4 regions of the Hydrogenophaga sp. R2 genome follow, and region 1 is predicted to be linked to each of the others. Evidence: predicted binding sites of a transcription regulator. Region 1 holds the regulator's gene; each other region holds the start of a gene.
The links. The regulator sigma-54, encoded in region 1, starts transcription at its own class of promoters, with help from an activator protein. The targets are predictions, from matches to a motif close to TGGCANGNAANCTGCTTT.

Region 1 (7,461 bases):
ACGCTGGAGGTGCTGATCGACGACCAGGACCACACCCACGACGCGCTCAAGAGCGGCGACGTGATCGGCTGCGTCACCACCCTGGCCGAACCCATGCGGGGCTGCGTGGCCGAGCCGCTGGGGGTCATGCGTTACCGCTGCGTGGCCGCGCCGGCGGTGGTGCAGCGCTGCCGCACGCCGCGCGGCGCGGTGTCGGCGCACCGGCTGCTGGCCTGCCCGGCCGTCATCTTCAACCGCAAGGACGCGCTGCAGGACGCCTTTCTGGCCCAGCACTTCGGCCTGAAGGACGTGAACTACCCGCGCCACTTCGTGCCGGCGGTGGATGCCTTCGAGACCGCCATCGGCCTGGGCCTGGGCTGGGGCATGGTGCCCGAGCAGAACCTGCGGCACCGCCCCGAACTGCAGGAACTGCTGCCCGGCGCCACGGTGGACGTGGCCCTGTACTGGCAGCACTGGGCGCACGAGCCGCCGTCGGCCCAGCGCCTGACGGCGGCGGTGAAGGCCGCTGCCCGGGAGCACCTGGGGGCCGCCGCCTAAAATCCGACCCCTATGCTCACCATCAAGAACGACCTGCTGGCCGGCCTGTCGGCCGAACTGGAGCGGCTCTCGCCCGGTGCCGGCGCCCGCGCCGCCTTCGAATCGCCCAAGGTGGCGGCCCACGGCGACTTCGCCGTCACCGCCGCCATGCAGCTGGCCAAGCCGCTCAAGCTCAACCCGCGTGCGGTGGCCGAGTCGCTGCGCACGGCGCTGCTGGCGCAACCGGTCTACCAGCAATGGGTGGCCGACATCGAGATCGCCGGCCCCGGCTTCATCAACATCCGCCTCAAGCCCGAGGCCAAGCAGCAGATCGTGCGCGAGGTGCTGCAGGCCGGCACCACCTTCGGCAGCCAGCCCGCCAACGGGCAGCGCCTCATGGTGGAGTTCGTCTCGGCCAACCCCACCGGCCCGCTGCATGTGGGCCACGGCCGCCAGGCCGCCCTGGGCGATGCCATCTGCAACCTCTACAGCACCCAGGGCTGGGACGTGTGGCGGGAGTTCTATTACAACGACGCCGGCGTGCAGATCGGCACCCTGGCCACCAGCACCCAGCTGCGGGCGCAGGGCCTCAAGCCCGGCGATGCCGGCTGGCCCGAAGCTGCCTACAACGGCGACTACATCCAGGACATCGCCAACGACTTTCTGGCGAAGAAGACGGTCAAGGCCGACGACCGCGAGTTCACCGCCAGCGGCGACGTGAACGACCTCGACGGCATGCGCCAGTTCGCCGTGGCCTACCTGCGCCACGAGCAGGACCTGGACCTGCAGGCCTTCCAGGTCAAGTTCGACCACTACTACCTGGAGTCGAGCCTGTACACCAGCGGCCGGGTGGAAGCGGCGGTGAACAAGCTGGTGGCCGCCGGCAAGACCTACGAGCAGGACGGCGCGCTGTGGCTGAAGTCCACCGATTACGGCGACGACAAGGACCGCGTCATGCGCAAGTCCGACGGCTCGTTCACCTACTTCGTGCCGGATGTGGCCTACCACATCGCCAAGTGGGAGCGCGGCTTCACCAAGGTCATCAACATCCAGGGCACCGACCACCACGGCACCATTGCCCGCGTGCGTGCCGGGCTGCAGGCTGCTGGTGTCGGCATTCCCCAGGGCTACCCCGACTATGTGCTGCACACCATGGTGCGCGTGGTGCGGGGCGGTGAAGAGGTCAAGATCAGCAAGCGCGCCGGCAGCTACGTCACGCTGCGCGACCTGATCGAGTGGACCAGCAAGGACGCGGTGCGCTTCTTCCTGCTCAGCCGCAAGCCCGACACCGAATACACCTTCGATGTGGATCTGGCGGTCCAGAAGAACAACGACAACCCGGTGTACTACGTGCAGTACGCCCACGCCCGCATCTGCTCGGTGCTGGCCAGCTGGGGCGGCGACGTGGCCACCCTGCGCGACGCCGACCTCTCGGCCCTGGACACGCCGGCGGCGCAGGCCCTCATGCTGCTGCTGGCCCGCTACCCCGGCATGCTGAGCGACGCCGCGCGCGACTTTGCGCCGCACGACGTCACCTTCTACCTGCGCGAGCTGGCAGCGGCTTACCACAGCTACTACGACGCCGAGCGCATCCTGGTGGACGACGAAGGCGTCAAGCGGGCCCGCCTGGCCCTGGTCGCGGCCACCGCACAGGTATTGCACAATGGCCTGGCTGTGCTGGGCGTGAGTGCTCCGCAAAAGATGTAAGGGCCCACCCACCATGAAGAAGACTCCCGTTTCCCGTCCCCGCCATGCCCTGGGCGGCACCCTCATCGGCTTCGTGGCCGGTCTCCTGGTGGGCCTGGGCGCGGCGCTGGCCGTGGCCGTGTATGTGACCAAGGTGCCGGTGCCCTTCGTGGACCGGGGCCTGTCCCGCGATGCCGGCGCCGATGCCAAGGAAGCCGAGCGCAACAAGGGCTGGAACCCGAACGCCGCGGCCACCCGCACGCCGGGTGCAGCCCCTGCGCCGGCCGCACCGGCCACGGGCGACACGGCGGCCGGCACGGTGTCGGTCCCGCCCGCCGACGGCAAGCCCCTGCCGGCGCCCGCCACCGCCCCGGCCGCTGGCAAGACCCCGGCCGACCCGCTGGGCGACCTGATGCAGCAGCGCACCGGTCAGGCGCCCGCCGCCGGTGCCGCCACCCCGCCCACGGCGGCCGCCGCACCCGGTCTGGACCCGTTCAACTACTTCGTGCAGGCCGGGGCCTTCCGCACCCCCGAAGACGCCGAGACCCAGCGCGCCAAGCTGGCCATGATGGGCATCGACGCCCAGGTCAGCGAACGCGAGCAGAACGGCCGCACCGTGTACCGCGTGCGCGTCGGTCCGTTCACCCAGAAAGCCCTGGCCGAACTCACCCAGGAGCAGCTCAATGTGAACGGGGTGGAGTCGGCCCTGGTGCGCGTCCAGCGCTGACGAGCGGCCACCCGGGAACTTTTGTCCGGCCAACCCCGCCCAAACGCCATTCCCTTCAGGAGCCCCAACGCATGCAACGCCGTGATTTCTCCCGTTCCCTCCTGGCCGCCGGTGCCGTCACCCTGACCGGAACCGCCCTGCCGGCCTTCGCCCAGCGCGTCGCGCCCAAGGAAGGCACCGATTACCAGCGCCTGGCCAAGCCGGCCCCTGTGCAGGCGCCGCCCAGCCAGGTCGAGGTGGTGGAGTTCTTCGCCTACAGCTGCATCCACTGCGCCAACTTCGAGCCCGCCTTCGAGGAGTGGATCGCCCGCCAGCCCGCTTATGTGACGGTGCGCCGCGTCCCGGTGGCCTTCAGCCCGGCCTTCGTGCCCATGCAGCGCCTGTACTACACCCTGGAAGCCATGGACCAGGTCAAGGCCTTGCACGCCAAGGTGTTCGAGGCCATCCACGGCCAGCGCCTGCCGCTGACCACGGCCGGCCCCATCACCGACTGGGTGGTCAAGCAGGGTCTGGACCGCGCCCGGTTCACCGAGATCTTCAACTCGGCCGCCATCGGCACCAAGGCCCAGCAGGCCGCCTCGCTGCAGGAGGCCTATGCGGTGGAAGGCACGCCCGCCATGGGCGTGGCCGGCCGCTACTACATCAGCGGCCAGGGTCCCCGCACCCTGACGGTGGCCAGCGCACTGATCGCCGAGGTCCGCAAGGCCTGAAGCCCTGCCTTTTTTGCAAGGCCTGAAGCCCTGCCTTTTTCTCTCTCGCGGGGCCCCGTTTCGACGGGGCCTCGTCGTTACAATGCATGCAAGTTTCGTGCCCTGGACGACCATGCCTGCATTCCCCTTTTCGAGCTTGTCCCGCCTGCCGGCCTGGTGCCTGCTGGCGGCCCTGTGCAGCGCGCCGACGGCCCATGCCGAAAAAGCCGACCGCGACAAGCCCATGAATGCCGAGGCCGACGCCCTGCGCTACGACGACGCCCGCCAGACCAGCGTCTTCACCGGCAACGTGATCATCACCAAGGGCACCATCGTCATCCGCGGTGCCCGGGTGGAGGTGCGGCAGGACACCGCCGGCAACCAGTTCGGCGTGGCCACCGGTCAACGGGCGTTCTTCCGCCAGAAGCGCGAGGGCGTGGACGAATTCATCGAAGGCGAGGCCCAACGCATCGATTACGACAGCCGCGCCGACACCGTCAAGTTCACCGGTGACGCCGTCATGCGCCGCTACAAGGGCACCCAGCTCAACGACGAGACCCTGGGCAACGTCATCGTCTACAACAACACCACCGACGTGTTCACCGTGGACGGCGGCGAGGCGGCCCGCGGTCCGGGCAACCCGTCCGGCCGCGTGCGGGCCATGCTCACCCCGAACCCCAAACCCGCTCCGGCCGGTCAGGCGCCGGCTGCCCGTCCGCCGGCCGACGGCGCCACGCTGCAACCCAGCCGCCAGATCGAGGGAGGCCGTCCTTGACCGCCAATGCCCAGGTCAGCCGGCTCGAGGCCAAGGGCCTCAAGAAGTCCTACGGCAGCCGGCTGGTGGTGAAGGATGTGTCCCTGGCCGTGTTCAAGGGCGAAGTGGTGGGCCTGCTGGGGCCCAACGGCGCCGGCAAGACCACCTCGTTCTACATGCTGGTGGGGCTGCTGCGGTCCGATGGCGGGCAGATCCTGCTGGACGGCCAGTCCATCGAGCGCCAGCCCATCCACCGCCGCGCGCGGCTGGGCCTGGGCTACCTGCCGCAGGAAGCCTCCATCTTCCGCAAGCTGTCGGTGGCCGACAACGTGCGTGCCGTGCTGGAGCTGCAGGAGGACGACGATGGCCGGCCCCTGTCCAGGGCGGTGGTGGAGCAGCGGCTGGATGCCCTGCTGCAGGAGCTGCATGTGGACCACCTGCGCGATTCGCCCGCCCCGGCGCTGTCCGGCGGTGAACGCCGCCGGGTCGAGATCGCCCGCGCGCTGGCCACCAACCCGCGCTTCATCCTGCTCGACGAGCCCTTTGCCGGCATCGACCCGATCGCCGTCATCGAGATCCAGCGCATCATCGGTTTCCTGCGCTCGCGCGGCATCGGTGTGCTGATCACCGACCACAACGTGCGCGAGACGCTGGGCATCTGCGACCGGGCCTACATCATCAACGACGGGCATGTGCTGACCAGCGGCACGCCGGCCGAGATCGTGGAGAACGCGGACGTGCGCCGGGTCTACCTCGGCGAACACTTCCGGATGTAAAGATGGCCCCCACGCGATGAAGCAAGGACTGTCGCTCCGGGTCTCGCAGCATCTGGCGCTCACGCCCCAGCTGCAGCAGTCCATCCGCCTGCTGCAGCTCTCCACGCTGGAGATGGCGCAGGAGGTCGAGCAGATGCTCGACGAGAACCCGTTCCTGGAGCGTTCCGACGACACCGCAGAGCGCGAGGCCTTCGGCATCGAGCAGACCGACGCCCCGGTGAGCGCCGGTGAGCAGATCGCCGACACCTTGCTGGCGCCCGGCGCCGACCGCCTGCCTGACACCGCCGGCCCGGGCACCGACGCGGGCACCGAGAGCTCGGAGGTCGATCTCGAAGCCCGCCTGGACGGCGCCACCCCGGTGGAGGAAAGCTGGGAGGGCGACGGCACGGTGGACATCGTGGCCGACGACAGCGAGTGGGGCGGTGATGCCCCGGCCCGCCAGCGCAACGACGGCGACGACGACACCGCCAGCGCCGCCGACCTGGCCAGCATCCCGGTCACGCTGCAGGCGTTTCTGCACGACCAGGCCCGCTGCCTGCGCATCTCCGAAGAAGACCTGCGGGCGCTGGTGTACCTGATCGAGTCGCTCAACGACGACGGCTACCTGGACGAAGACCTGCCCTCGCTCGCTCTGGGCCTGATGCACCTGGAAGGCACCGACACGGCGGTCAATGCCGATGCGGCCCTGGCCCTGCAGGAAGCCACCACCCAGCGCCTGGCCATTGCCCTGCAGTGGCTGCAGCACATGGAGCCCACCGGCGTGGGGGCCCGCAACCTGGCCGAATGCCTGCGCCTGCAGATCCTGGAGCAGCGCAACACGCCGGTGGCCCGTGCCGCGCTGGCCATCGTCGGGCACCCGCTGGAGCTCATGGCCAAGCGCGACATCAAGCGCCTGTGCGCCCTCACCGGCGCCGATGACGACACCGTGCGCGGGGCACTCGCCCTCATCTCGCGCCTGGAACCCAAGCCGGGCCGCCGTTTTGTGGACGTGGAGCGCAACGTGGTGGTGCCCGACGTGATCGTCGAGCGCGCCGGGCGCGGCTTCAAGGTGTCGCTCAATCCGGAGGTCATGCCGCGCCTGCGGGTGCACGATGTGTACGCCGGAGCGCTGCGGCAGAACCGCGGCGGCGGTGACGCCGGCCATGCCGGCATGCAGCAGCGGCTGCAGGAAGCGCGCTGGTTCATCAAGAACATCCAGCAGCGCTTCGACACCATCCTGCGGGTCTCCAGCGCCATCGTGGAGCGGCAGCGCAACTTCTTCATGCACGGCGAACTCGCCATGCGCCCGCTGGTGCTGCGCGAGATCGCCGACGAACTGGGCCTGCACGAATCCACCATCAGCCGCGTGACCACCGCCAAGTACATGGCCACGCCGTTCGGCACCTACGAACTCAAGTACTTCTTCGGCTCCAGCCTGGGCACCGAGACCGGCGGCAATGCGTCCAGCACGGCGGTGCGGGCGCTGCTCAAGCAGTTCATCGCGTCCGAAGAGCCGGGCAAGCCGCTGTCGGACAACCAGCTCTCCGACCTGCTGCGCGAGCAGGGCATCGAATGTGCCCGCCGCACGGTGGCCAAGTACCGCGAGGCGCTGCGCATCGCCCCGGCGAACCTACGCAAATCCCTGTGAACCAACTGCATCTCTTTCTGCCCTGCGCCGCCGGCGTGGAGGACTTCCTGGCCGACGAGGTGCAGCGCATCACCGGCGCCGAGCGCGTCTACAAGGCGCGGGCCGGTGTGTCGCTGCAGGCCTCGTGGCGCGATGCGCTGCAGCTCAACCTGCACAGCCGGCTGGCCCAGCGGGTGCTGGTGCGGCTCTGGCATGGCGGCTACCGCAGCGAACAGGACCTGTACAACGCGGCGTCCGAGGTGGCCTGGGAGATCTGGTTCACGCCGAAGCAGACCATCAAGGTCGAAATCACGGCGCAGCACAGCCCGCTGACCAGCCTGAACTTCGCGGCGCTGAAGATCAAGGACGCGGTGTGCGACCGCTTTCGTGCCAAGCGGGGCGAACGCCCGAGCGTGGACACCACCTGGCCCGATGTGCGCCTGTATGCCCACCTCACCACCGACACCGTCACGCTCTACATCGACACCTCGGGCGAGCCGTTGTTCAAGCGCGGCTGGCGCGAGGACAAGGGCGATGCCCCGCTGAAGGAAACCCTGGCCGCCGCCATGATCGCGGCCACCGGCTGGAACGGCGCCACGGCCGCATCGCTGGACGACATCGATCCGCTGTACGACCCCTGCTGCGGCAGCGGCACCGTGGCCATCGAGGCGGCGCAGATGGCGCTGCGCATCGCGCCGGGCTTGAAC
Region 2 (7,461 bases), on a different contig from region 1:
GGCGCGCTCGGTGAGCGAGGCCAGGCAGTCGGGGCAGCGGGCCACCATGGCCTCGCGTGTGCCGGCGTTGGCCGCAACGGACCGGTCGGCAAAGGCGGCGTTGGCCAGCACGTTCTCGGCATGCGCATGGGTGTTGACCACGCCGACCACCGTGGCCTGAAAGCGGCAGGCCACCGAGGCCCGCACCCGCAGGCCATGCAGCAGTCCGGGGCCGGGGTCGATGACCAGTGCCTCGTTGCCATCCACCACCAGCGAGGTCGGCGCCACATGACCGCCATTGAACCGGGAGACCTCCTGGTTGGCGCCCTCCCACACCCACACACCCGGGGCCAGCGCGCGCCAGGGCACCGGATCGGCCTGCGCGCAGGGCGGCTGGGCTGCGGGCTCCGCCCGGGCCGGTGCGGCCAGCAGGCACAGCAGGCACAGCAGGCACAGCAGCACCGGCCGCCAGACGTTCATGGGCGCACCACCCGCTGCAAGGCAGCACGGGTGGCCGGCTCGTGCCCCAGGTGGCCGGCCAGCGTGAGGTGCAGCTGCACCGCACCACCGTGCCGCATACCCAGGGCGGCCCAGCGACGGCTGTTGTCGGGCGGGCAGACCGCATCGAAGGCGCCGTGCACCCAGGTCACCGGCACCCCGCGCTGCGCCAGCTGCACCACGGCACGGTCCAGCGCGGCGGGCCGCACACCGGCACGCCCTTGCAGCACCGCCGTCTGCACCCGGAATCTCTGCCAGGCCGCACGGTCGCTGCGCGAGCGTTGCGGGCGCTCCAGCAGTGCGGTAGCGCGCCGCCAGCGGCGCTGCAGGGCGGCCGCTTCGCGCGCCACCGCGGGCGCATGGGGGGCCTGTGCCCGGCGCGCATGCAGCAGGCTGCGGCGCATGCCCTGCCAGGCCAGGGCCTGTTCGCGCAGACCCCAGCGTCGCAGTGCGCGCAGCGATGCAACAGACGGTGTTGCAGATTGAAGCAGCCGGTTCAGCTGGGACAGCGCCTGCACCGTGGACACGCCCTGCGGCAGCGGCGCGGCGTTGTGCGCCGACCTCGGGGTTTTCCCGGGGCGGCAGTGCGGGATGAACACGTTGTCGAGTTCGCGCCGGGTGAGTGCGAAGGCGCCGCGCAGCACCAGGCGCTGCACACGGTCGGTGTAAGTAGCCGCATACAGCAGGGCCAGCACCGTGCCCCACGACCCCGCCAGCACCGACCAGCGCTGCACCCCCAGGTGGCGGCGCAGGTCTTCGAGCTCGGACACCAGCGTGGCTGCGGTCTGCGCGGCGGTGGTGCCACGCGGGCGCGAGGCGCCGCTGCCGCGCTGATCGGGCATGAAGGCCCGTTGCCGGGCCGGATCGATGGCCTGCCACAGGCCGGCGTTGCCGCCGGTGCCGGGGCCGCCATGGATGACCAGCCAGGCCTCGCCCTCAGGGTTTCCCCGCGCCTTCCAGGCCATGCGGCCGCCGCGCCGCAACGGCAGGGGGCGCGGGTTCAACCCCACAGCGGGGTCGGACGTCACCGGCGCGACCGGCTGCGCGCTTGAGGTGGCATCAATATTGCGGTACATGTTCGGGTCTGGCAGCAATTCGGTTGCCGGATCAGCAGACATGTTTCATGCCAACCCACTCAGGAGACTGAAGATGCAATGGACGACCCCCGCCTTCACCGACATGCGTTTCGGTTTTGAAATCACGATGTACATCGCCAACCGCTGATAGCGGGCGTTGTGATCGCAAGCGCACGGGTGCAAACGCGTGCGCTTTTTTATTGCCTGAGCGGGTCCCTTTCATGGACCCATTCTGACCGTTGTTGTGACTGCTGACATGCGCATCCGGGTTCTGGGTTCTTCGGCCGGCGGGGGCTTCCCCCAATGGAACTGCAACTGTGCCAACTGCGCCGGTGTCCGCGCCGGCACCCTGAATGCGAAGCCGCGCACGCAGTCGTCGATTGCGGTGAGCGCCAACGGAACCGACTGGCTGCTGGTGAATGCCTCGCCCGACGTGCTCCAGCAGATCCGCGACAACCCCGAGCTGCAACCGGCCCGCGCGGTGCGCGACACCGGCATTGCCGCCGTGCTGCTGATGGACGCCCAGATCGACCACGTGACCGGCCTGCTGATGCTGCGCGAGCGCAGCACGCCGCTGCCGCTGCTGGCCACGCCCGAGGTGTTCTCCGACATCTCCAACGGCTTCCCCATCACCCGCATCCTGTCGCACTACTGCGGCGTGGCCACCACCGAGCTGCCCATCGACGGCTCGGCCCTGCCGGTGCCGGGCCTGCCGGGCGTGGAGGTGCAGACCGTGGCGCTGGCCTCGCAGCCGCCGCCGTATTCGCCCTTCCGCGGCAAGCCGCGCCCCGGCGACAACGTGGGCCTGCTGCTGAACAACCCGGCCACCGGCGCACGGGTGTTCTATGCCCCGGGCCTGGGCGCCATCTCTGACGAGCTGCTGGCCCTCATGGCGGGCTGCAGCGTGGTGCTGGTGGACGGCACCTTCTGGACCGAGGACGAGATGATCCGCAACGGCCTGTCGAAGAAGCCGGCGGCCGAGATGGGCCACCTGCCACAGAGCGGCCCGGGCGGCATGATCGAGGTGCTGGACCGGCTGCCGCGCAGCGTGCGCAAGGTGCTCATCCACATCAACAACACCAACCCCATGCTGGTGGAAGACTCGCCCGAACGCGCCCTGCTCACGCAGCACGGCATCGAGGTGGCCTTCGACGGCATGGACATCGCGTTCTGATCTTTCCTCGACATGGACATTGCCCGCACCCCCCTGCCCGACCCGTCGCTGCCCGCCTGGAGCCGCGAGGAGTTCGAGGCCCAGCTGCGTGCCAAGGGCCGCGCGTACCACATCCACCACCCGTTCAATGTGCGCATGAATGCGGGCGGCTGCACGCCCGACGAGCTGCGCTGCTGGGTGGCCAACCGCTTCTATTACCAGATCTGCATCCCGCGCAAGGACGCCGCCATCCTGGCCAACATGCCGGACCGCGAGCACCGCCGCCTGTGGGTGGAGCGCATCCTCGACCACGACGGCCACGGCGACTTTGAAGGATCGAGTGCCGGCGGCATCGAGGCCTGGACCCGCCTGGGCGAGGCCGTGGGCATCTCGCGCGAGCAGCTGTGGTCGCTGCAGGGCGTGGTGCCGGCGGTGCGCTTCGCCTGCGATGCGTATGTGAACTTCGCCGCCACTGCACCGTGGCAGGAAGCGGTGTGCTCGTCGCTGACCGAGATGTTCGCGCCCCAGATCCACAAGGACCGCCTGGCCACCTGGCCCACGCACTACCCCTGGATCAACGAGGAAGGCCTGAGCTATTTCCGCAAGCGCATCCCGCTGGCCGGGCGCGACGTGGACCACGGCCTGCGTGTCACGCTGGACCACTTCACCACGCGTGCGGCCCAGCACCGCGCGCTCGACATCCTGCAATTCAAGCTCGACATCCTGTGGACCATGCTCGACGCCATCGAAAAGGCGTGCCAGTGACCATGAACGATCAGACCGCCGATCAACAACAGACCGACCTGCCCGAGCGCCCGCGCCTCTCTCGCCGCTTCCGCCTGCAGTACGAAGAAGCGCAGCTGCGCCACGTGCTGCTCTACCCCGAGGGCATGGTGCAGCTCAACGACACCGCCGCCGAGATCCTCAAGCGCTGCAAGGGCGAACACACGCTCGACGAGATCGTGGCCGACCTGGAAGCCGCCTTCCGCGTGCAGGGCATCGGCCCGCAGGTGCGCAACCTGCTTGAAGAAGGCATGCGCCGTGGCTGGATCGAGTGACGTGGTGAAGCTGGCCGAGCGGCCGGTGGGACAGCCGCTGTGGCTGCTGGCCGAGCTCACCTACAAGTGCCCGCTGCACTGCGTGTTCTGCTACAACCCCACGCAGCACGCGCAGGTGAACAACGAGCTCACCACCGCGCAGTGGGTGGACGTGATGCAGCAGGCGCGCAAGCTGGGCGCGGCCCAGCTGGGCTTCTCGGGCGGCGAGCCGCTGCTGCGCGACGACCTGGAAGACCTGGTGGCCGAGGCCCACCGCCTGGGTTACTACACCAACCTCATCACCTCGGGCGTGGGCCTGACCGAAGCGCGGGCCCAGCGCCTGAAGGACGCCGGTCTGGACCATGTGCAGCTCTCGTTCCAGGACAGCACGCGCGAGCTCAACGACTTCCTGAGCCACACCAGGACCTTCGAGCTCAAGCAGAAGGTGGCGCGCATCATCAAGCAGCACGACTGGCCCATGGTGCTCAACTGCGTGCTGCACCGGCACAACCTGCCGCATGTGGACAAGATCATCGAGATGGCACTGGCGCTGGATGCCGAGTACCTGGAACTGGCCAACACCCAGTACTACGGCTGGGCCTGGGTCAACCGCGACCAGCTCATGCCCACCCGCGAACAGCTGCAGGAGGCCGAGGCGGTGGTCAACCGCTACCGCGAGCAGATCGGCAACCGCTGCCGCCTGCTCTTTGTGGTGCCCGACTATTTCGAGGAACGGCCCAAGGCCTGCATGAACGGCTGGGGTGCGGTGTTCCTGTCGGTGGCACCCGACGGCCTGGCCATGCCCTGCCACAACGCGCGCAACCTGCCCGGCCTGGCCCTGCCCAACGTGACCACCACGCCGCTGGCCGAGATCTGGCACAAGAGCCAGGCCTTCAATGCCTACCGCGGCGAAGACTGGATGCAGGAGCCCTGCCGCAGCTGCGACGAGCGCCACAAGGACTTCGGCGGCTGCCGCTGCCAGGCCTTCCAGATCGTGGGCGATGCCGCCGCCACCGACCCGGTGTGCAGCAAGAGCCCGCACCACGACAAGGTGGTGAACCTGGTCCGCCAGGCACCCAGCCGGCGCGAGATCCCCATCGTGTTCCGCAGCGACGCGAACTCGCGCGCGCTGCACCCTTCGGCAGACACCCGGTGAGCAGCACCGCCCACCATCGCATGCTGGGCGCAGCGGTGGTGCACCGGCTGCCGGGCCTGCGGCGCAGCCCCTTTGCGCTGGAGCGGGCCGAGAACGGCCTGTTCCTGCTCTGGCTGGCGTACATGGGCCTGCTGCTGCTGGCCAGCTACCTGCTGTGGCGCGCCGGCGCCTGGCACCGGCTGGTGGCGGCCGACCCCACCTTCCTCACCGTGGCCATCACGCTGCTGTTCTTCGGCTGTTCGATCTGGGCCGGGCGGCGGGCCTGGGTGCTGGGGCAGCAACGTCAGCAGCTCGATGTGTGGATCGCCCAGGGCGCGCCCAGCGGCGCCGGCCCGGACTGGGCCGAGGAATACCGGCACGGCTGCTCGGCCCCCGGCGCGGACCGCGGCACCTGGATGCAGGTGCTGGGCGAACGCGCCCATGGCCCGCACGAGATGGCCTGGTGGCTCAACGGCATCCAGCTCAAGCTGGGCCTGCTGGGCAAGGTGATCGGCTTCTCCATCCTGGCGCTGCAGCTGGGCGACATGCAGAGCTTCGACGCCAGCCAGTCGAGCCAGCTGCTCAAGAGCCTCACCGGCGGCCTGGGCATTGCCCTGCTGACCACCGTGACGGGGCTGACCGGCAACATCCTGCTGGGCCTGCAGCTCATGCGGCTGGACCGTTTTGCCGATGCGCTGGTGGCCGACACGCTGGCCAGCGCCGAACTGCATCCGTCTTCCACCGACACCGGAGCGAGTCATGGCCATCGGCCGCCCGGTGCGTGACACCGAGACCGATCCGTTCTACGACATGTTGTTCAACATGTTGATCGCGTTCGTCTTCTGCTTCGTCATCGCCCTGCTGGCCTTCAACCCCAAGTCGCGCAAGGCCGGCGACATACCGGCCAAGGCCGAATTCATCATCACCATCAGCTGGCCCGACGGCAACCCGAACGACATCGACGCCTGGGTCAACGAGCCCAGCGGCAAGACCCTGTGGTTCCGCCAGCGCGACGCCGGCCTGCTCCACCTGGACCGCGATGACCGGGGCGAGAAGAACAGCAGCGTGCTGGTGAACGGCCGCGTGGTGAGCAGCCCCATCCGCCAGGAGATCGTCACCGTGCGCGGCGTGGCGCCGGGCGAGTACGTGGTGAATGCCCATTACTACGACAGCCGCGACCAGCAGCCGGTGGACGTGTCGGTGAGCGTGGTGAAGGTCAACCCCGAAGCCCAGATCGTCTTCACCGGCACGCAGCAGATTCCCCGCAAGGGCGACGAACGCACCCTGGTGCGCTTCACGCTGGACGACAGCGGCAGCGTGACCGACATCAACACCCGTCCGCTGACCATCGTGCAGCGCACCGGCCTCTGACCATGACACCTGACACGGGCGCCACGCCATGATCCCTGCCGTTTCCTCCCAGCTGTTGATGCTGGTCATCGTCTATGCGCTGCTGGCCTTTCTGCTGCTGGTGCTGTGCCTGGCCACGCGCTGGCGCTGGTGGGTCAAGGCCGGCGGCGTGGTGCTGGTCAGCGGCTTCTATCTGCTGGCCCATGGCACGCTGCAGGGCATTGCCGGCTGGCCCAGCGACGACCGCCTGCCCGAGAAGTTCGTGCTGCTGGCCGCCGTGTTCGACGAGCCCAGCCCGGCGCGCGGGCACGCGGGCGCCATCTACATCTGGGTCAACCCCATGAAGGACAACCAGCCCCTGGCCATGCCCCGGGTGCACCGCCTGCCCTACGAGAAGGACCTGCACCGCATCCTGGGCGACGGCATCAAGAAGGCGCGCGACGGCAACACCCAGATGGGCAGCACCGAACCCATCCGCGGCCAGGGCAGCTTCTCGTGGCTGCGCCCGCCGGGCAACGACAAACTGCAGATCAAGCTGAGCGATCTGCCCCGCGCCCAGCTGCCCGAAAAATGATGGCCCGCCGTCCCGCTGCACGCGCAGCATGCCTGCTGCTCACCACACTTCTCGCCGCCTGCGGCAAGGCCGACCTGGGGCCGGTGTGGTTTCCGCTGAAGGAAGGCACGGCCATCACCTACGCCGTCACCCAGACCGGCGAGGACGCACCCGGACCGCAGGAGTGGACGCTGAGCGTGACCGCGCCCGCCACGCTCGACCAGGTGACCATGGCCGTGCGCCACCACTCGCTGGGCGTGAGCTACTACCTGCGGCACGACGAGCAGGGCGTGCGCCGCATGGCCACGCGCATGGACATCGACGAAGAACCCACGCCCGAGAAGGAACCGCTGTGGGTGCTCAAGGCGCCTTACACCGTGGGCACCGAATGGACCACGCCCACCGTGCCCTACCTGATCCTGCGCAAGAACGAGCACCCGCGCGAGTTGCGCTACAGCCACCGCGCGCTCATGCAGTGGCGCATCGAGGCGGTGGACGACACCGTCACCACGCCCAGCGGCACGCACCAGCCCTGCCTGCGCGTGGCCGGCCGGGCCGAACTCAACCTCTACACCGACCCGGTGAACGGCTTCACCAACGTGCCCCTGATCAGCCGCGAGTGGTACTGCCAGGGTGTGGGGCTGGTGAAGTTCGAGCGCGAGGAGAAGGTGCCACCGGGG
Region 3 (7,461 bases), 130 kb from region 1:
CACACGGCCTTCTTCGTCGAACCCCAGAGCGAACGCGCCCTGGCGCCCTTGCGCGATCTGCGCGAACAGCTGGAGGGGCGCTCCAGCATGCCGGGCGCCTACAACGACCTGGGTCCGGTGTCCCGCGAACAGCTGCTCGCCTTCATCGGCCAGACCGAAGCCCGGCTCGACTCGGACGCCCGCCTGGCCCGCAGCATCCGCGAGGCGGGCAATGTGGTGCTGGGTTCGGTGTTCGAGCTGGGCGTTCCCCGAGGCCGCCTCGATGCGCCGCTGCCGGCGTTTGCCCAGCGGCGAACCCTGGGCGAGACCGCCGGCATGGGCCTGCCCGCCAGCGGCACCCTGCAGCCCCTGCCCATCTTCGGAGAGCCGGCGGCCGGCATCGGGCACCTCAATCAGCAGCCCGATCCGGACGGCGCGGTGCGCCGCGAGCCCTTGCTGGTGGACTACGACGGTTTTGCCGTGCCGTCGCTGGCGTTGGCGGTGGCTGCACACAGCCTGAACCTGGGTCCGCAGGACTGGGCGCAGCTGCCCGGCGTCGGTCTGCGCCTGGGCAATGGCGTGGTGCCCACCGACAGCGCCGGGCGCATGCTGCCGCAGTTCTATTCCCCGGTGGCCGGGCGCACACCGTTCGCGGCCGACTCGTTCTACGACGTGGTGACCGGGCGCATCAATGCCGCCAAGTACGCCGGCAAGATCGTGATCATCGGCGCCACGGCCGCCGGGGTGGGCACCTCGTTCCCGACGCCGGCCTCCAGCGCCACGGCGCCGGTGACCCTGGTGGCGCACAGCGTTTCCAGCCTGCTGCAGGGACATCACTTTGCCCGCCCGCACTGGGCTGCCATGGCCGAGACCGGTGTGGTGGTCCTGGTGGGCCTGTACCTGGTGCTGCTGCTGCCCCGCCTGCGGGCCGGGGTGGCGGCGGGTGTCACGGCCGCTGCCTGCGCCCTGCTGGCTTCGGCCAGCTGGCTGGCATTGACCCGCGCTGGCTGGTGGCTGCAGTTCATGCTGCCGCTGGTGCTGCTGCTGGTGGGGCACTTGGCCCTCACCACCCGCCGTTTCCTGGTCACCGAAACCCTCAAGCGGCGCTCCGACCAGGAATCCGCCGAGACCAACCGCCTCATGGCCCTGCAGCTGCAGAGCCAGGGGCAGCTCGACCAGGCATTTGATCGCCTGCAGCGCGTGCCGCTGAGCGAGGCGGTGGCCGACAACCTGCGCCTGCTGGCCCAGGACTTCGAGCGCAAGCGCCAGTTCAACAAGACGCTGGCGGTGTACGAGCACCTGTTGCGCCTGGACCCGACCGACACCGATACCCGGGCCCGCGTGGAGCGTGCCCGACAGCTCGCCGCCACCGTCGTGCTGGGCAGCGGCAACACCCATCCCGGCGGCACGCTGGTGCTGGGTGACGGCGCTGTCGAACAGCCCATGCTCGGCCGCTACCGGGTGGAGAAGACGCTGGGCAAGGGCGCGATGGGCGTGGTCTACCTGGGCCGGGATCCGAAGATCGGGCGGGCGGTGGCGATCAAGACCCTGGCCCTTTCCGCCGAATTCGAGGGGCAGGAACTGCAGGATGCGCGCGACCGCTTCTTCCGCGAGGCCGAGACCGCCGGCCGGCTGCAGCATCCGAACATCGTGACCATCTTCGATGCTGGCGAAGAGCACGATCTGGCCTTCATCGCCATGGAGCTGCTGTCCGGCCACGACCTCACGCGGCACACCCGCCCGGGCGATCTGCTGCCCCCGCAGCAGGTGCTGGAGATCGGCGAGCAGGTGGCGCTGGCGCTGGACCATGCGCATGCCCTGGGCGTGGTGCACCGTGACATCAAGCCGGCCAACATCATGGTCGACCCGGCCACCGGTTCGGTGAAGGTCACCGACTTCGGCATCGCCCGTGTGACCGACAGCAGCCGGACCAGGACCGGCGTGGTGCTGGGCACCCCCAGCTTCATGGCGCCCGAGCAACTGGCCGGCCAGCGGGTGGACGGGCGTGCCGATCTCTATTCACTGGGCGTGACGCTCTTTCAGCTGCTGACCGGACGGTTGCCGTTCCAGGCCGACTCCCTGGCGGCGCTCATGTTCCGCATTGCCAACGAACCACCGGCCGCACTGACCAGCCTGCGGCCCGACCTGCCGCTGGCGCTGGGCGCCTGCCTGGCCACGTCCATGGCCAAGCACCCGGCCGAGCGTTTCCAGACCGGCGCGCAGATGGCCGCCGAGCTGCGGCGGCTGGCGGCCCGGTTGCCCGATGCCGAGCCGGCGACCGGCTTTCCCACCACCCAGATCACCCTACCCTCGACCGTATCGACCGCCCGGTCCGATTCCGTCCCGGAACAACCGGATATACGGTTATAAAGCCGACCAATCATGAACTTTGAGTATTTCTGTCTCACCGACACCGGACTGGTGCGAGACAACAACGAGGACTCGGTGGCCCTGGACACCGAGTCCCACATCGCCGTCCTGGCCGACGGCATGGGCGGCTACAACGCGGGCGAGGTGGCCAGCGCCATGGCCACCGGATTCATCAAGACCGAGCTGGGCCGGTGGATCACCGAGGGCGGTTTCGAATCCAGCCCGCGGGAGCTGCGCCGGGCCATGGAGGTCTGCGTCGACAACGCCAACCGCTCCATCTTCAATGCCGCCAACGCCCACGCGGGCTACGCCGGCATGGGCACCACCCTGGTGATGGGCGTCTTCCTGGCCGGCCGGGCCATGATCGGCCACGTGGGCGATTCGCGTTGCTACCGCCTGCGCAAGGGCGAGTTCGTGCAGATCACCCGCGATCACTCGCTGCTGCAGGAGCAGATCGACGCCGGCCTGATCTCCCTGGAGCAGGCCCAGTTCGCCACCCACAAGAACCTGGTCACCCGCGCTCTGGGCGTGGAGGACAGCGTGCAGCTGGAGGTCAACGAATTCCGCGTCGAGGACGACGATCTTTTCCTCTTCTGCTCCGACGGCCTGAGCGACATGGTCAGCGACGAGCGCATGGCCACTCTGCTCGTCACCGCCGGGACGCTGGAGGAAAAATGCCACGCTCTCGTGGATGCGGCCAACGACGCGGGCGGACGGGACAATATTTCTGTGATACTGACGCACGCAAGTGACCGTCAGGCTCGCAAAGGCCTGCTTTCACGCATGCTCGGACGATAAACACCTCAAAAACGGACAGGACACAGGAGTCGGCCATGCCGAAAATGATCGTTTCCATCGACGGCGTCGTCATCAAGGAAGTGCAGCTGACCAAAGACCGCACCACGCTGGGTCGCCGTCCGTACAACGACATCGTCATCGACAACTTGGCCGTCAGCGGCGAGCATGCCGTGCTTCAGATGGCCGGCAGCGCAGTCACCATCGAAGACCTCAACAGCACCAACGGCACCTACGTCAACGGCAAGGCGGTCAAGAAGCAGTCGCTGGCCAACAACGACACGGTCGAGATCGGCAAGTACAAGATCCGCTTCATCCAGGACGGCGCCGAGGCGCCCGTTGAGTCCTACGAGAAGACCATGGTCATCAACGCCGGCAGCGTGGTGGGCGCCAGCGCCGCCCCGGTGGGCAATGCCGCGATACGGGTGATGTCGGGCTCGGCCGCCGGCCGCGAAGTGCCCCTGGTCAAGGTGGTCACCACCATCGGCAAGCCCGGTGTGGCCGTGGCGGCCATCACCCGCCGCCAGAGCGCCTATGTGATGGCCGTGGTGGAAGGCGTGGTTCGCCCTTCGGTGAACGGCCAGGCCCTGGGCGAGGAAGCGGTCGAGCTGCGCGACGGCGACCTGCTGGAGCTGGCCGGCACCCAGATGCAGTTCGTGCTGCTCTGACCCGGACGCCCATCCCGGAACGTCTGTGGCGTTCGGGAACCGGGTTTTTGCCAAATAAGTCCTGTTCGGCGCGGATCGCAGCGGTTAGTCTGGCGGATCGCGTTTCCCGATCCGACCCGAGTTCCGCCCCAACATGAAAGTCCAGGTCCTGGGTTGTTCCGGTGCCATTGCGCATGGCTGCCGGACCACCGCCTTCCTGCTGGATGACGACGTCCTCGTCGACGCCGGTACCGGTGTGGGCGACCTGCCGCTCGACCTCATGGCCGGCATCGACCATGTGTTCATCACCCATGCGCACTTGGACCATGTCGCGGCACTGCCATTGATGCTGGACGCCGTGGCGTCCGGCCGGCTGGCCCGTGGCGCCGGCGCCATCCATGTGCATGCCCTGCCCGAGACCATCCAGGCCCTGCGCACGCACCTGTTCAACGGGCTGATCTGGCCCGATTTCACCGGCATCCCCAGCACCGGGAACCCTCTGCTGGTGTTCGAGCCCCTTCAGGTGGGCGACACCTGGACCGACGGCCGCAAGACGGTGGAAGCCCTGCCGGCGGTGCACAGCGTGCCGGCGGTGGGGTATGCGGCCTGGGGGCAGGGCGGCGCCTGGGTGTTCAGCGGCGACACCGGCCGCAACCCCGCGTTCTGGGCGCGCGTGAACCAGCTGCCCGTCGCACAGCTGGTCATCGAGACCGCCTTCAGCGACCGTGAGGCCGACCTGGCGCGCCGCAGCCAGCACCTGGCGCCCGGCACGCTGTCGGAAGAACTGGCGTCCATCCCGCCCGGTGCCCGGTATCCCGTCTGCATCACCCACACCAAGCCGGCCGAGACGGAACTGATCATGGCCGAGATCCTGCGCCTGGACGCCGCATCGCGCCACGACATCCGCTGGCTTCAGGCGGGCGAGACGTTCGAGTTCTGAGTCTCCTGACCGGCTGTCCCGCCCACTCGCCGCTCCATCGCCCATCAGGATGGGCGTACAGAACCCCGTCACTCAGCTGAGCCACCGAATCCTTCGGTGGCGCGACCCCCGGGTCGTCCTTCCTCTCCCAAGGAGTCAGCATGAGTCTGTCTGCGAAACCTGGCCTCATCCAGCGCGGTTTCACCCTGATCGAACTGATGATCGTGGTGGCCATCATCGGCATCCTGGCCGCCGTGGCCCTGCCGGCCTATCAGGACTACACCGTGCGGGCGCGGGTGTCGGAACTGATCCTGGCGGCGTCGTCCTGCCGGGGGTCGGTCACCGAAACCATCCTCAATGCCACCACGGCCTCGGCACTGGCCACCGCACTGCCCGGCTCCTGTTCCGTGTCACCCACCAAGATGGTGTCTTCGGTCAGTGTGGACGCGACCAATGCTGCCATCACGGTGGTGGGCAATGCCGCCAACCTGGGCACCGGTGCCGGCACGTCGATTCGCCTGAGCCCATACGTATCCAGCGGTCAGTTCAACGCGGCCAACCATGCCGGTCAGGTCATCAGCGAGTGGCGCTGCGGCCCAGCCACCGGCAGCAACCCGATCGATGCCAAGTACCTGCCAGGGTCCTGCAGAAACTGACGCCCTGCGGCGAATGACAAAAATTGTTACGGCCGCCGGTTCCGAAGGTGGTCAATTTTTGTCACCTGGGTCGCTGTGTGTGATGTTTTTGGCACTCAACGGGGCGGTACGGGCTGGCACGCAACCTGCTGAAACACTCGCGTCCTCAACCCGAACCCCTTTAGGAGTCTTCATGAAGCGTACCCTGCAAAAAGGTTTCACCCTGATCGAATTGATGATCGTGGTGGCCATCATCGGTATTCTGGCTGCCGTCGCCCTGCCCGCTTACCAGGACTACACCGTGCGTGCACGGATGTCGGAAGTCGTGCTGGCGGCTTCTTCGTGCCGGACTTCCATTACCGAAGCCATCCAATCGGCACCCGCAAACACCACCATGGCATCCATGGTGAACGGCACTTGCAACGTGGCACCCACCCGCTTTGTCTCAGGCGCAACCGTGGACACCACGACTGCCGCGATCACTGTGCAAGCCACTTCCCAAGTTGGCGGTACCGTGACGGATACCGCAGCGCATTCCATCACCCTCCGGCCCTTCACGTCTGCAAACGCCACCCCCACTGCTGGGCAGGTCATTGCTCGCTGGGCTTGCGGCCCTTCTGCCACCAACGGCGTTGATCCGCGTTTCCTGCCGGGCTCGTGCCGCGGCAACTAAGCCTGATCTAGCAAAAATGGGCCGCGCGAGCGGCCCGTTTTTTTTGTACTTTCAATAAGCCCTGTTCATGATGCAAACCTCGGCCGCAACCCGCCTGAAGCAGATCGAGGATGCATTGGCCGCATTCCTGCTATCGCTGGTGTGGCTGGTCCCCAACCACCAGCTGCCCTGGACCGCGTTTCACCATGAGCTGCTGGTGGCCCTGGCCCTGGGTGTCATGTTCTTGCTGCTTGGAGGGCAGGCGCGGCAGGGACTGAGATGGCCCCTGTTTGCTCTGGTGCTCATGGCGCTGGCGGTGGTGCCCTGGCTGCAATGGGTGGCAGGGTTGCTGCCAAAGTCCGGCACTGCGTTTGTCTCCAGCGTCTATATCGCATGCTTGGCGCTTGCGGTGGTGCTGGGATTCAGTGCACGGGGCTCGGCCGCCGTTCGTACCACAGGAATCCTGTTGCTGGCACTGGTACTGGCCGCCCTGCTCAACCTGCCTATCCAGTTGATCCAGTGGTTTCAGCTCTACCCGGATGACATGACGTCGATTGCGTCGATGCTGGTCACGCCGATCGCTCGCGAAAGCCGGCCCTCGGGCTCGATTCTTCAACCCAACCTGCTGGCGACGCTGCAGGTCTGGGCCCTGCTCGGGCTGACCTGGTGGCACGTCGAGCGGCGGCTGCATCCGGTGGTGTTCCTGCTGGCCTTTGTGCTCATGGTAGTAGGTCTGGGCTTGACGCAGTCTCGTGCCGGCTTGCTGGAGATGGCCCTGTGCACGGTGGTCCTGGCCACCCTGGCCCGCCGCTGGGCGGGCTCGGCGGTATGTGTCACCTGGGGCGTGATGCTGGCACTCCTGGTGGTATGGTCCCTGAACTTTCAAGCGGTGGCCGACGCGCTGGGTGTGCCAGGTTCCACCGAAGGGCGCCTGTCGGCTGTGGATGGCGCTCGCATCGATGCCTGGCTCGCATTTGGTAAGGCGGTGCTGGCCAGCCCTTGGTGGGGTTATGGCGTCACCGATGTGGGTTATGCCTATTTCCTGCGCGCAGATGTCGAGCCCCTGCTCTACATCGGTCAGCGGTTTGGTCATGCCCATAACGTGATCCTTGATCTGATGCTGTGGGTTGGGATGCCGCTGGCCCTGCTGCTGACAGTTTCGGCGATGGTGTGGGGCTGGCGTCGGGTCAAGGACGCTGTGGTTACGCCCGCTTTGTGGATTCCACTGCTGATCCTCCTGACATTGACGCTGCACGCCATGCTGGAGCTGCCGCATCAGTACCTCTATTTGCTGGTGCCTGCCGGCATCTGTATCGGTCTGGTGTGCGCATCGACGGGTGCCCGGGAGTGGTTTCAGACATCCCGCAGGATGAACTCGCTGGTCGCTGCGGCCGTATTTGCCACGGCCGCAGCGACCGCATGGGACTACTTCCCGTATCAGGAGCGGTTCAACGAATGGCGGTT
Region 4 (7,461 bases), on a different contig from region 1:
CTGCGCCGCCAGGCGCGCGAGCTGGCCCGTGCCGTGGAGGCCCTGGAGGGCAAGCGCCGCCTGCAGCTGAAGTTCCTGCAGGCCGTCTCGCAGGACCTGCGCCAGCCGGTGGACGCCATCAACCAGGCCGTGCCCGCCGTGGCCGCCGGCCTGCCGCCGGATGCCGCGCCGGCCCGCCAGGGGCTGGACGCGGTGCGGCGCAGCGGGCGGCGCCTGTCGCTGCTGCTGGAAGACCTGCAGCTGGTGGGCGGGCAGGACCTGCGCGAACTCGCCACCGAGGCCACGCCGCTGGCCGAACGCATCGGCCGTGCGCTGGCCCGGCTGGGAGAAGAACTGGGCCAGGGGCCGCAGGCACGATCGGTGCAGATCGACCTGCTGGCCGACCTGCGGGTGCAGGTGGAGCCGGCCCTGCTGGAACTGGCCCTGCGCATCCTGCTGATGCAGGTGCATCGCCACCACCGCGACGCCGGCGTGCCCCTGCGGGTGTCGGCCCGTGCGGTGGAGGGCCAGGTGCAGATCGATGTGGGCACCGCGCCGGGCGGACCGGCGCTGACCGTGGCCACCGTGGCCCTGATGGCCGATCAGGTCAGCCCTGCCGAAGCGGACGACCTGGGCCTGTCCACCGTGCGCCACCTGGCGCGGCTGCACGGCGGTGTGCTGGCGCGGGCCGGGGAACCCGATGGGGCACCCCGGCTGGTCCTGCAGCTGCCGCTGGCCGGGGCCTGAGCGGCCCCGCCGTCTTCAGCGACGGCCGTCCACGCTCCAGCCACCGGCACCGGCGGCCGCCAGGCCCAGCAGACCGCCGACGATGGCCAGGTTCTTGAAGAACATCAGCTGCTGCACGAAAGCCTGATCGGCCGGCACCGCCCAGAAGGCGTGGAAGAACACACTGGCGGCCAGGGTGAACACCGCCAGCACCACGGCGGCCACGCGGGTGCCCGCGCCGGCCAGCAGGGCCAGGCCACCCAGCACCTCGACCACGATGGCGGCCACCGCACCGGCGGCTGCCATGGGCAGGCCGACCGAGGCGATGTAACCCACCGTGCCTTCGAAGCCGGTGATCTTGCTGATGCCCGCCGGCACGAACATGAGGGCCATCAGCGCGCGCGCGGCGAGCAGGAAGGCGTTGTGGGCGGTGGAGGGGGTGCTGGCATTCATGGGGAACTCCTGAACAAAGTGGATCGGTGACGGGACTGTAGATTGATCCTTCAATAGAAAAAATACCTCTGCACGGATAAGATTGTTCCAATCATGGACCAATACCGCCCGGCACCCGGCTTCACCCCCGATCCCAACGACCTGCTCATCTTTGCCCAGGTGGCCGAGCTGGGCAGCTTCAGCCGCGCGGCCGACCGGCTGGGTCTGCCCAAGTCCACCGTGTCGCGGCGCCTGAGCGCGCTGGAGCAGGGCCTGGGCGAACGCCTGCTGTGGCGCACCACCCGGCGCCAGACGCTCACCGAGTTCGGCCACCTGCTGCTCGACCATGCCCGCCAGGTCGCGGCCGAGGTGCAGGCCGTGGCCGCACTCAGTGCCCAGCGCAGCGCCGTGCCCAGCGGCCGCCTGCGCGTGTCCATGCCCAGCGACCTGGCCACGCTGCTGCTGGCCGCGCCCATGGCCGCCTTCATGGCCCGCTACCCCGACATCGCGCTGGACATCGATCTGTCGCCGCGCCGCGTGGACCTGCTGGGCGAGGGCTTCGATGCCGCCGTGCGCATCGGCCCGCTGCAGGACGACGGGCTGCTGGCCGCCCACGGCCTGCGGCCGCTGCGCAGCGGGCTGTACGCCTCGCCCGAGCATGTGCGCCGCCACGGCATGCCGCAGCACCCGGACGACCTGCTGGGCCAGAGCGCCGTGGGCCTGCTGGGGCCGCGCGGTGCCACCGCGCCCTGGGTGCTGCTGCGCGGCACCGAGCGCTGGGAAGGCCTGCCGCCGGCCCGGGTGTCGGCCAACTCGCCGGAGATGATGATCCGCCTGGCCGCGCTGGGCGCCGGCGTGGCCGCCGTGCCCGACCTGCTGGCCCGGGCCGAGTCCCAGCGCAGCCCGCTGGTGCGGGTGCTGCCCGACTGGTCCCTGCCGCCCGAGCCGGCGGCGGTGGTGTTTCCGGGCCGCAAGCTCATGCCGCCCAAGACCCGGGTGTTCATCGACATGGTGCGTGCCGCGTTCGAGTCCGACGGGGCCTGAGCAACACACTCTGTGCCAGATTGGCACAGTCACGCGGCGCCGTTCATGGCCTGTTTAGCCAGCTGCCCTGGCACCGGAATTGCTGCCCCGCTCACGCCGGTCTGTCACAGTCCGGCACACCCACAACACCGAGGAGACAAACCCCATGCTGCAGCTCACCCGTATCGCCCTGGCCAGCCTGACCCTGCTGGCCACCGCCGCCAGCGCCCAGGTCTTCGTGTCCAGCGAGAAGGACAACAAGATCTACGTGTTCGACACCCAGGGCAAGGCCACCTCGGCCATCGACACCTGCAAGCGCCCGCGCCACATGATGTTCAACGCCGACAAGAGCACGCTCTACGTGTGCTGCGGCGACAGCAACCAGCTCGGCGTGGTGGACGTGGCCAGCGGCAAGATGACCGGTACCGTGCCGCTGGGCGACAGCCCCGAGATCTTCGACCTCAGCCCCGATGGCAAGACGGTGTATGTGTCCATCGAGGACGAGAACGTCATGGCCGCCTACGACCTGGCCACCCGCAAGCCGCTGTTCACGGTGAAGACCGGTGGCGAGCCCGAGGGCGTGCTGGTCACGCCCGACGGCAAGTTCGCCTACGTCACCTCCGAGGTGGCCAACGTGGTGCACTACATCGACCTCGGCTCCCGCAAGGTGGTCAAGAACATCAAGGTCGGCAAGCGGCCGCGCCGCTTCGTGCTGGCCGACGGCGGCAACGAGCTGTGGGTCACCAACGAGCTCGACGCCTCGGTCAGCGTGGTCAACACCCGCGACCAGTCGGTCAAGTCCACCATCAAGTTCGCGGTGCAGGGCCTGCGCGAGGCCGACATCACCCCGGTGGGCATGACGCTCAGCCCCGACGGCAAGACCATGTGGGTCGGCCTGGGCAAGGCCAACCATGTGACCGAGGTGGACGTGGCCAGCAAGAAGCCGGGCCGCCAGGTGCTGGTGGGCAAGCGGGCCTGGGGCCTCACGCTGCACCCCGATGGGAAGACGCTTTACGTGAGCAACGGCCTGTCCGACGACATGACCCTGGTGGACACCGCATCGGCCAAGGCCATCCGCACCGTGGCGGTGGGCCGGGTGCCGCACAGCATCCTGGTCAAGCCCTGAGGCGTTCCAGCCCCAGCGCCAGCAGCACACCCAGCACCGCCGCGCTGGTGGTCACCACCCAGGTGAACTGCCAGCCGCCGGTCTGGGCCGCCACCCAGGCCACCAGCGGCGGGCCGGCAAACTGCCCGGCCGACGACCACTGCTGCACCCAGCCCACGGTGGTCGACACCGCCCGCTCGCCCGGTGCCACGCGCACCGCCAGCGAGAACAGCGTGGCCGGCACCAGCCCGCCCACCATCGAAAAACCCAGCACCGCCGCAAAGCGCGCCAGCGGCGGCAGGCCGCTGCCGTCGGGCAGCTGTCCGAAGGCCAGCACCGCCAGGCTGCCCATGGCCACAAAACCGATCAGCAGCAGCCGCTGCGCCGGCCAGCCCGCGTGCAGCAGGCGCCCGGCGCTCACATTGCCCGCCACGTTCACCAGCGAAGCCAGCGCGGTGAGCGCGCCCGCCGCCGTGCCGGCAATGCCGGCCTGCGCATACACCGTGGGCAGGAAGCCGATGACCGCCATCCACTGGCTGGAGTACATGGCAAAGGCCAGTGCCACCGCCCACGGACCGCCGGCTGCCAGCGTGGCGCGCAAGGGGGCGGCCCAGGCCCGCAGGCCGCCGGTGCCGGCTTCGGCGGTGCGGGCCGGGTCGGCCGGTAATGCCCGCCACAGCCACACCGCCATGGCGGCCGAGGCCAGGGCCAGCAGGCTCCACAGCCCCCGCCAGCCCGCCAGGTGCAGCACCGGCGGCGCCAGCAGCAGGGCCACGGCGGTGCCGGTGGGCATGTAGGTGCCCCACAGGCCCAGGTGCAGCGACAGCCGCTCGGGCGCCACCAGCCGGCGGATCAGGCTGGGCGCCGGCAGGCAGGCCAGCAGGAAACCCAGGCCTTCCAGCGCCCGCAGCGCCAGCAGCGCGGTGGGTCCCTGCGCCAGCAGCCCGCCCAGGCTGGCCAGCGCCAGCACGGCCTGCCCGGTGACCACGCTGCGGCGCAGGCCGGCGCCATCGGCCAGCAGGCCCACCAGCAGACCGCCCAGCATGCCGGCCAGCTGCACCACCGACAGCAGGAAGCCGGCCTGCAGCAGCGTCACGCCCAGGCCCTCGGCGAGCACCGGCAAGGAGGGCGGCATCTTGCCGATGTGCAGCGCGGCCACCAGGCCGCTCACCAGCACCAGGGTGGCGCCGGCGGGGTGGTGGGCAGGAGGGCTGGGGCGGGCGGTCATGCCTGGATCATCGCAGCCGTGGGTTTGATGCGTGTCAATCTGCGGTGCTTTTCCACGGTTCAGGCACGGTGCACGCCGCCAGAATAGGGGGGTCTTCTTTCCTGAGGCTTGCCGCAATGCGTCGATGGCTGGTTGGATTGCTGTTCTTCTGGGCCAGTGCCATGGGTGTGCTGCAGGCGCAGCCCGCGCCGGTGTACGTGGGCCTGGACGCCGAGTTCGGACACCGCACCAGCACCTCGGCCCAGGCCATCCAGCAGGGCATCGAGATCGCCATGGCCGAGATCAACCAGGCCGGCGGCGTGCTGGGCGGGCGCAAGCTCTCGCTGGTGACGTCGGACAACCGCTCCGTCACCGCGGTGGGCCTGGACAACCTGCGCAAGCTGGCCGCCCAGCCCGATCTGGTGGCCGTCTTCGGCGGCAAGTTCAGCCCCATCTACATCGAGGCCCTGCCGCTGGTGCACGAACTCGGGCTGCCCCTGCTGGACCCCTGGGGTTCGGCCGACGGCATCACCGACCACCCGCACCAGCCCAGCTACACCTTCCGCCTGTCCATCAAGGACGCCTGGGTCGGTCCGGCCTTCGTGCGTTTTGCCCGTGAACACCACCGGGCCGCACGGCTGGGGCTGCTGGTGCCCAACACCGCCTGGGGCCGCAGCAACAAGGCCGCCCTGGAAGCGGCCGTGGGTGCCACACCCGACATGAAGCTGGTGGCCCACCGCTGGTACAACTGGGGCGATGCCTCGTTGCTGGCCAGCTACCAGGCCCTGCGGGAGGCCGGTGCCCAGGTCATCGTGCTGGTGGCCAACGAGACCGAAGGCTCGCTGCTGGTCCGCGAGATGGCCGGCCTGCCCAAGGACCAGCGCCTGCCGGTCATCAGCCACTGGGGCATCACCGGCGGGGAATTTGCCCGCATGGCCGGCCCGGCGCTGGACGCCATCGATCTGGCGGTGGTGCAGTCGTACAGCTTCGTGGGCGCGCAGTCGCCCAAGGCCCAACGGGTGCTGGCCGCCCTGCAGCGGGGCTGGGGCTACGCCACGCCCGAGCAGGTGCCCAGCCCGGTGGGGGTGGCCCATGCCTACGACCTGATGCACCTGCTGGCGCGCGCCATCGACAAGGCCGGCAGCTCCGACCGCCGCGCGGTGCGGGCCGCGCTGGAGCAGCTGGGGCCGTACGACGGCCTGGTGCAGCGCTATGCCCGCCCGTTCACGCCCGCCCGGCACGACGCCCTGGGGCCTGAGCGCATCTTCTTTGCGCGCTACACCGCCAACGACGAACTCATCCCCATGACACCGTCGGTGCACCGCCGCCCGTGATGCCCCTGCTCAACACCCCGCCGCCGCTGGCCCGCCGCATCCAGCGCATCGCGTTCGCCATGTCGGCCCTCATCGTGGCCACGCTGGTGGCCGGCTCGCTGGTCATTACCGTGATGGAGGTGCCCGCCAACGAAGAGCGCGCCCACGACGGCGCCGCCCGCGTGCTGGGCGACGCCATGTCCAGCGACATCAGCTTTCACCTGCGCAGCCTGCGCGACCTGAGCCAGAGCACCCTGGTCTGGACCAGCCTGACCGACTCCGCCGGGCGCGACGCCTACCTCAGGCCCTTCCTGGAAGGCTCCTCGCGCAGCCCCGATGCCATGCCCCTGCTGCTGGTGGACTACCAGGGCCGGCCCATGGCCGGTGCGCTGCCCGGCTCGCTGGCCGTGGCCGAATGGCAGCCGGCGGTGACCACTGCCATGCGCGACCGCAAACCCCACCTCACCGTGGTCACCCCGGGCGGGCGGCCCAGCCTGGTGATGGTGTTTCCGGTGGTGTACCCCTACACCCGCGATGCCATCGGCGCCATGGTCGGCGTGGTCGACCTGGACGCCCAGTTCCACCGCCGTGCCGCCGGCCTGGGCGAGGGCCTGGGCGTGGACCTGATGCTGGGCGACAAGGCGCTGGAGAGCATCGTGGCCGGCAGCGGCCCGCACGCCCCTGCGTCCGGCCAGGCCCTGGCCCTGCCGGAAGACGTGCGCCGCCACTTCCCGGTCACGGTGCAGATGCCGCTGGAGCCCCCGGTGAGCAACGGCGCCCTGGGCATCCGCCTCTACGGCATGGAGAGCCCGTGGTACGGACCCATCATGACCCGGCTGGCGCTGGCCGGCCTGCTGGCGGTGCTGCTGTGCGGCCTGACCTGGCACCTCTCGGGCGTGATGGCCCGGCGCATCACCGCGCGGCTCAACCGCCTGGTGGAGGACTGCCGGGCCGTGGCCGACGGCAGCTCGCGCACCGTGTCCGACGACACCCGCCAGGACGAGATCGGCCTGCTGGCCCGCACCCTGCGCCAGGCGCTGACTGCCTATGACGACATCAATGCCCGGCTGGAAGCCTGGGTGATCGAGCGCACCGCCGAACTCAGCCAGAGCGAGGAGCGCTTCCGCAGCGCCATCGACGCCATCGAGGAGGCCTTCGTCATCTACGACCCGCAGGACCGCGTGGTGTACGCCAACGAGCGTTTCCGCCAGTCCTATGCCGGCCTGCCCGGTGGCGTGCAGCCCGGCCGCAGCTTTGCCGACCTGGCCCAGGCCTGGTGGCGCCACCAGAACCCCGAGGGCACCGCCCAGGAGCTGCAGCGCTGGCTGGAGCGGCGCATGGCCGAACACCGCCACGGCCACACCACGGTGCAGCAGATCGGCGAGCGCTGGGTGCGCGACATCGAGCACCCCACGCCCAGCGGCTACGTGGTGGGTCTGCGGGTGGACATCACCGAGCTGGTGCAGGCGCGCCAGCAGGCCGAGGGCGCCAACCAGGCCAAGAGCCGTTTCCTGGCCACCATGAGCCACGAACTGCGCACCCCCATGAACGGCGTGCTGGGCATGGCCCAGCTGCTGCTGCTGCCCGACCTGACCGAAGACGAACGGCTGGAGTACGCCCAGACCATCCTGGGCTCCGGCGAGGCGCTGCTGCGCCTGCTCAACGACATCCTGGAC

Region 2: pqqA (pyrroloquinoline quinone precursor peptide PqqA) is a predicted target of sigma-54. The motif match lies at 1,532-1,549, and genes of this name have one in related genera.
Region 3: WD026_RS12695 (pilin) is a predicted target of sigma-54. The motif match lies at 5,481-5,498, and genes of this name have one in related genera.
Region 4: WD026_RS02000 (PQQ-dependent catabolism-associated beta-propeller protein) is a predicted target of sigma-54. The motif match lies at 2,250-2,267, and genes of this name have one in related genera.

What each region holds. Positions count from the first base shown of each region.
Region 1 is NZ_JBBHZN010000003.1:410,369-417,829, forward strand. Features, by position in the region: gene WD026_RS13265 (HTH-type transcriptional regulator ArgP) at 1-537, shown strand, start outside; gene argS (arginine--tRNA ligase) at 550-2,223, shown strand; gene WD026_RS13275 (SPOR domain-containing protein) at 2,237-2,929, shown strand; gene WD026_RS13280 (thiol:disulfide interchange protein DsbA/DsbL) at 3,001-3,639, shown strand; gene lptA (lipopolysaccharide transport periplasmic protein LptA) at 3,752-4,393, shown strand; gene lptB (LPS export ABC transporter ATP-binding protein) at 4,390-5,148, shown strand; gene rpoN (RNA polymerase factor sigma-54) at 5,165-6,775, shown strand; gene WD026_RS13300 (THUMP domain-containing class I SAM-dependent RNA methyltransferase) at 6,772-7,461, shown strand, end outside.
Region 2 is NZ_JBBHZN010000001.1:239,115-246,575, reverse strand. Features, by position in the region: gene WD026_RS01230 (MBL fold metallo-hydrolase) at 1-459, opposite strand, end outside; gene WD026_RS01225 (alpha/beta fold hydrolase) at 456-1,481, opposite strand; gene pqqA (pyrroloquinoline quinone precursor peptide PqqA) at 1,627-1,701, shown strand; gene pqqB (pyrroloquinoline quinone biosynthesis protein PqqB) at 1,810-2,727, shown strand; gene pqqC (pyrroloquinoline-quinone synthase PqqC) at 2,740-3,471, shown strand; gene pqqD (pyrroloquinoline quinone biosynthesis peptide chaperone PqqD) at 3,474-3,764, shown strand; gene pqqE (pyrroloquinoline quinone biosynthesis protein PqqE) at 3,730-4,899, shown strand; gene WD026_RS01195 (hypothetical protein) at 4,896-5,663, shown strand; gene WD026_RS01190 (hypothetical protein) at 5,638-6,249, shown strand; gene WD026_RS01185 (hypothetical protein) at 6,278-6,802, shown strand; gene WD026_RS01180 (hypothetical protein) at 6,802-7,461, shown strand, end outside.
Region 3 is NZ_JBBHZN010000003.1:283,923-291,383, forward strand. Features, by position in the region: gene WD026_RS12670 (CHASE2 domain-containing serine/threonine-protein kinase) at 1-2,349, shown strand, start outside; gene WD026_RS12675 (Stp1/IreP family PP2C-type Ser/Thr phosphatase) at 2,362-3,147, shown strand; gene WD026_RS12680 (FHA domain-containing protein) at 3,183-3,812, shown strand; gene WD026_RS12685 (MBL fold metallo-hydrolase) at 3,946-4,731, shown strand; gene WD026_RS12690 (pilin) at 4,872-5,366, shown strand; gene WD026_RS12695 (pilin) at 5,539-6,018, shown strand; gene WD026_RS12700 (Wzy polymerase domain-containing protein) at 6,089-7,461, shown strand, end outside.
Region 4 is NZ_JBBHZN010000001.1:404,420-411,880, forward strand. Features, by position in the region: gene WD026_RS01985 (PAS domain-containing protein) at 1-726, shown strand, start outside; gene WD026_RS01990 (DoxX family protein) at 742-1,260, opposite strand; gene WD026_RS01995 (LysR family transcriptional regulator) at 1,252-2,181, shown strand; gene WD026_RS02000 (PQQ-dependent catabolism-associated beta-propeller protein) at 2,327-3,286, shown strand; gene WD026_RS02005 (CynX/NimT family MFS transporter) at 3,276-4,493, opposite strand; gene WD026_RS02010 (ABC transporter substrate-binding protein) at 4,610-5,806, shown strand; gene WD026_RS02015 (ATP-binding protein) at 5,806-7,461, shown strand, end outside.